2 regions of the Gracilibacillus sp. JCM 18860 genome follow, and region 1 is predicted to be linked to the other one. Evidence: a T-box and tRNA genes for the amino acid it is inferred to sense, from the RefSeq annotation. Region 1 holds a T-box; the other holds one or more tRNA genes.

The links. The T-box of region 1 lies ahead of leuS (leucine--tRNA ligase). A T-box ahead of a tRNA ligase gene usually reads a tRNA of that ligase, here a tRNA-Leu.
Region 2: it has a tRNA-Leu gene. The T-box ahead of leuS (leucine--tRNA ligase) is inferred to sense a tRNA for this amino acid. The anticodon was not compared.

The regions. Positions count from the first base shown of each region.
Region 1 covers NZ_AP043868.1:1,092,423-1,094,894, forward strand. The annotation lists gene leuS (leucine--tRNA ligase) at 1-1,479, opposite strand, end outside; T-box leader at 1,548-1,758, opposite strand; gene rlmN (dual-specificity RNA methyltransferase RlmN) at 1,836-2,472, opposite strand, start outside.
Region 2 covers NZ_AP043868.1:2,746,863-2,749,334, forward strand. The annotation lists rRNA gene ACZ5R4_RS13880 (23S ribosomal RNA) at 1-156, shown strand, start outside; rRNA gene rrf (5S ribosomal RNA) at 282-398, shown strand; tRNA gene ACZ5R4_RS13890 (tRNA-Val) at 406-481, shown strand; tRNA gene ACZ5R4_RS13895 (tRNA-Thr) at 488-563, shown strand; tRNA gene ACZ5R4_RS13900 (tRNA-Lys) at 568-643, shown strand; tRNA gene ACZ5R4_RS13905 (tRNA-Leu) at 651-735, shown strand; tRNA gene ACZ5R4_RS13910 (tRNA-Gly) at 752-826, shown strand; tRNA gene ACZ5R4_RS13915 (tRNA-Leu) at 877-965, shown strand; tRNA gene ACZ5R4_RS13920 (tRNA-Arg) at 970-1,046, shown strand; tRNA gene ACZ5R4_RS13925 (tRNA-Pro) at 1,051-1,127, shown strand; tRNA gene ACZ5R4_RS13930 (tRNA-Ala) at 1,144-1,219, shown strand; rRNA gene ACZ5R4_RS13935 (16S ribosomal RNA) at 1,323-2,472, shown strand, end outside.

The DNA.
Region 1 (2,472 bases):
CCATTGAGGCATAGTATTTGTTTCACGACGACCCTTTTTGCCAGTCTTTTCGTCCACGACATTTACCCAGTCATCCATATTAGCCAATGGTGATTCTCCCGTTCCCGACGGTTTTATTTCCTCTGTTTTTGGTAAAACCAATGGTAATTCTTCTTCAGGGACTGCCGACATCGTGCCATCTTCCCAATGTATAATCGGAATAGGTTCACCCCAGTACCGTTGACGACTAAATAACCAGTCGCGTAATCGGTAGGTTACCTTTCTTTCCCCTTTATTATGATCTACCAACCATTTAATCGCTTGTTCTATTCCATCTTGCTTGTTTAAGCCATTTAAGAAATCTGAATTAATATGAGGGCCATCTCCTGTAAAGGCTTCTTTTTCAATATCCCCACCTTCTAATACAGGTACAATCTTCAAGCCAAACTTTTTCGCAAATTCATAGTCTCTTTCATCATGTGCAGGCACAGCCATAATAGCTCCTGTACCATATGACATTAATACATAATCTGCAATCCAAATTGGAAGCTTTTCCCCATTAATAGGGTTAACGGCATATGCTCCCGTAAATACACCTGTTTTATCTTTAGCAAGATCTGTTCGTTCTAAGTCACTTTTAGCTTTCACTTGATTAATATATTGTGCAACTGCTTCTTTTTCTGTTTGTGAAACGATCTTACTTACAAGTGGATGTTCTGGAGATAGCACGGCATAGGTCGCACCAAATAAAGTATCAGGCCGTGTTGTAAAAACAGTGAAGGTCTCTTCAAAGCCTTCCACCTCAAAGATTACTTCAGCCCCCTCAGAACGTCCGATCCAGTTTCTTTGCATATCTTTAATACTCTCAGGCCAATCTAACTCTTCTAAATCTTCTATAAGTCTGTCGGCATATGCAGTAATTTTTAACATCCATTGTTTCATTGGCTTCCGTTCCACTGGATGTCCACCGCGTTCACTTTTCCCATCAATAACCTCTTCATTAGCTAACACAGTACCTAGAGCTGGACACCAATTGACAGGTACTTCATCAATATAGGCTAACCCTTTCTCATAAAGCTTTAGAAAAATCCATTGGGTCCATTTATAGTAATTTGGATCGGTTGTCTTTACCTCTCGGTCCCAATCATAGGAAAAGCCTAGTTCTTGAATTTGACGACGGAAATTATTGATGTTTTGCTCTGTAAAAACTGCAGGGTCGTTACCTGTATCCAATGCATATTGTTCTGCAGGAAGACCGAAAGCATCCCAACCAATTGGATGTAACACCTCGTAGCCTTGCATTCTTTTCATTCTTGACAAAATATCTGTTGCGGTATACCCTTCTGGATGCCCCACGTGAAGTCCCGCTCCAGATGGGTATGGAAACATGTCTAATGCATAGAACTTTTCTTTATCGGAATGGGTATCAGTCGCAAAAGTCTTATTATTAATCCAATAATCACGCCATTTTTTTTCTATTTTTAAATGCTCAAATGACATTTTATTCCCTCCTTATTAACAACAAACGAACATTTGTTCTTAAACACAAAAAAACTCTCCTATCCCAGTTATGGGACGAGAGAGATTCCCGCGGTACCACCCAACATTAGTGTTAGTATTTTACACTCACTTTATTTCCTTAACGCGGATTACGACAAAAGCTACTGCTTCACTTTTGTAACATCTGAGGTGAGTTCGTAAAGATTAGTAATGACTTTCACCAAACGCCATCTCTCTTGAACTAATTGCTTTATTACTATTCCTCTTCATCGTTTTTTTACTTTAATTGTTGATTACTTTCTGATAGTTTAATGAAATGTCTTTCTTTTGTCAAGAAGTCCCGTGCCTTTGGGCTTTCATTGGGATACCTTTTGCTTATCTTTTTTAATCTGTTTACTTCTTAATTGTCCACAAGCAGCATCAATATCTGTACCATGCTCGACACGCACACCACAATTTATCCCATTTTCAAGTAATACTTGATAAAAATCAAGAATTGCCTTTTTCTCACTTCTATTATATTGATTATGCTCGTCTACTGGATTATAAGGAATAAGATTGACGTAAGATAAATGTCTTTTATCCTTTAATAGCTGGACTAATTGCTTCGCCTCTCCTACATGATCATTTACATCCCTTAGCAAGATATATTCAAATGTAATTCTTCGATTGGTCTTTTCTAGATAATAATCAATTGCAGGCATCAATTTTTCTAAAGGAAATGCTTTATTTATTTTCATTATTTTAGTTCTTAGCTCATTGTTTGGCGCATGTAGAGATAATGCCAAGTTGACTTGAATATTCTCATCAGCAAAATCATATATCCTTTTTGCTAAACCACTTGTAGACACGGTTATGTGTCTTGCACCTATTGAGAGGCCACTTTTGTCATTTACGATCCTTAAAAAGCTCATTGTATTATCATAATTATCAAAAGGTTCCCCTATTCCCATCACAACAATATGACTCACTCTCTCGTCTTTCCCACGCTGA
Region 2 (2,472 bases), 1.7 Mb from region 1:
CTGAAAGCATCTAAGCATGAAGCCCCCCTCAAGATGAGACTTCCCCACACTTTAAGTGAGTAAGATCCCTCAGAGACGATGAGGTAGATAGGTTCGAGGTGGAAGCATGGTGACATGTGGAGCTGACGAATACTAATCGATCGAGGACTTATCTATACGTTCTTTGGATGAAAAACCAATGGTTTGTCTACTTCTTATCTAGTTTTCAAGGTATTTTTAAAAAACTCTTGCATTTGTTGTGAGAAATGCGTTATAATGTATCTTGTCCTTGAAAAAACGAGTCTGGTGGCGATAGCGGAGAGGTCACACCTGTTCCCATACCGAACACAGTAGTTAAGCTCTCCAGCGCCCATGGTAGTTGGGGCTCACGCCCCTGCAAGAGTAGGACGCTGCCAGGCATACATAGGAGGATTAGCTCAGCTGGGAGAGCACTTGCCTTACAAGCAAGGGGTCGCAGGTTCGAGCCCTGCATCCTCCACCATGTTATGCCGGTCTAGCTCAATTGGTAGAGCAACTGACTTGTAATCAGTAGGTTGGGGGTTCAAGTCCTCTGGCCGGCACCATTTAGAGCCATTAGCTCAGTTGGTAGAGCATCTGACTTTTAATCAGAGGGTCGGAGGTTCGAATCCTCCATGGCTCACCATTTTAATGCGGGTGTGGCGGAATTGGCAGACGCGCTAGACTTAGGATCTAGTGTCTCTCGACGTGGGGGTTCAAGTCCCTCCACCCGCACCATATTAATAAATATATTGCGGAAGTAGTTCAGTGGTAGAACACCACCTTGCCAAGGTGGGGGTCGCGGGTTCGAATCCCGTCTTCCGCTCCAGTAGATTTAATCATTTTGTTTGCCAGATGATTAGATTGGTATTATCCCATGCCGGGGTGGCGGAATTGGCAGACGCACAGGACTTAAAATCCTGCGGTGGGTTTCCACCGTGCCGGTTCGAGTCCGGCCCTCGGCACCACTTAGCGCCCGTAGCTCAATTGGATAGAGCGTTTGACTACGGATCAAAAGGTTAGGGGTTCGACTCCTCTCGGGCGCGCCATTTCCGGGAAGTAGCTCAGCTTGGTAGAGCACTTGGTTTGGGACCAAGGGGTCGCAGGTTCAAATCCTGTCTTCCCGACCATCTTCATTTTTTATGTGGGGCCTTAGCTCAGCTGGGAGAGCGCCTGCTTTGCACGCAGGAGGTCAGCGGTTCGATCCCGCTAGGCTCCACCATTTTTATTGATCATTGAAAACTGAACAAAACAACCAGTACAAAAAGTAAGAACATGCTAGCTTTAAGCGAGCTTGATCAACACAAGCACTTCGGTGCATCTATTTTATGGAGAGTTTGATCTTGGCTCAGGACGAACGCTGGCGGCGTGCCTAATACATGCAAGTCGAGCGCGGGAAGCTGACTGAATCCTTCGGGAGGACGTGAGTGGAACGAGCGGCGGACGGGTGAGTAACACGTGGGCAACCTGCCTGTAAGACTGGGATAACTCCGGGAAACCGGGGCTAATACCGGATAGTACTTTGGTTCATAGGAACCGAAGTGGAAAGGTGGCGCAAGCTATCACTTACAGATGGGCCCGCGGTGCATTAGCTAGTTGGTGAGGTAACGGCTCACCAAGGCAACGATGCATAGCCGACCTGAGAGGGTGATCGGCCACACTGGGACTGAGACACGGCCCAGACTCCTACGGGAGGCAGCAGTAGGGAATCTTCCGCAATGGACGAAAGTCTGACGGAGCAACGCCGCGTGAACGAAGAAGGTTTTCGGATCGTAAAGTTCTGTTGTTAGGGAAGAACAAGTACCGTTCGAATAGGGCGGTACCTTGACGGTACCTATCGAGGAAGCCCCGGCTAACTACGTGCCAGCAGCCGCGGTAATACGTAGGGGGCAAGCGTTGTCCGGAATTATTGGGCGTAAAGCGCGCGTAGGCGGTTTCTTAAGTCTGATGTGAAATCTTGCGGCTCAACCGCAAGCGGTCATTGGAAACTGGGGAACTTGAGTACAGAAGAGGAGAGCGGAATTCCACGTGTAGCGGTGAAATGCGTAGAGATGTGGAGGAACACCAGTGGCGAAAGCGGCTCTCTGGTCTGTAACTGACGCTGAGGTGCGAAAGCGTGGGGAGCGAACAGGATTAGATACCCTGGTAGTCCACGCCGTAAACGATGAGTGCTAGGTGTTAGGGGGTTTCCGCCCCTTAGTGCTGCAGTTAACGCATTAAGCACTCCGCCTGGGGAGTACGGCCGCAAGGCTGAAACTCAAAAGAATTGACGGGGGCCCGCACAAGCGGTGGAGCATGTGGTTTAATTCGAAGCAACGCGAAGAACCTTACCAGGTCTTGACATCTTCGGATGTCCCTAGAGATAGGGAGTTCCCTTCGGGGACCGAATGACAGGTGGTGCATGGTTGTCGTCAGCTCGTGTCGTGAGATGTTGGGTTAAGTCCCGCAACGAGCGCAACCCTTGATCTTAGTTGC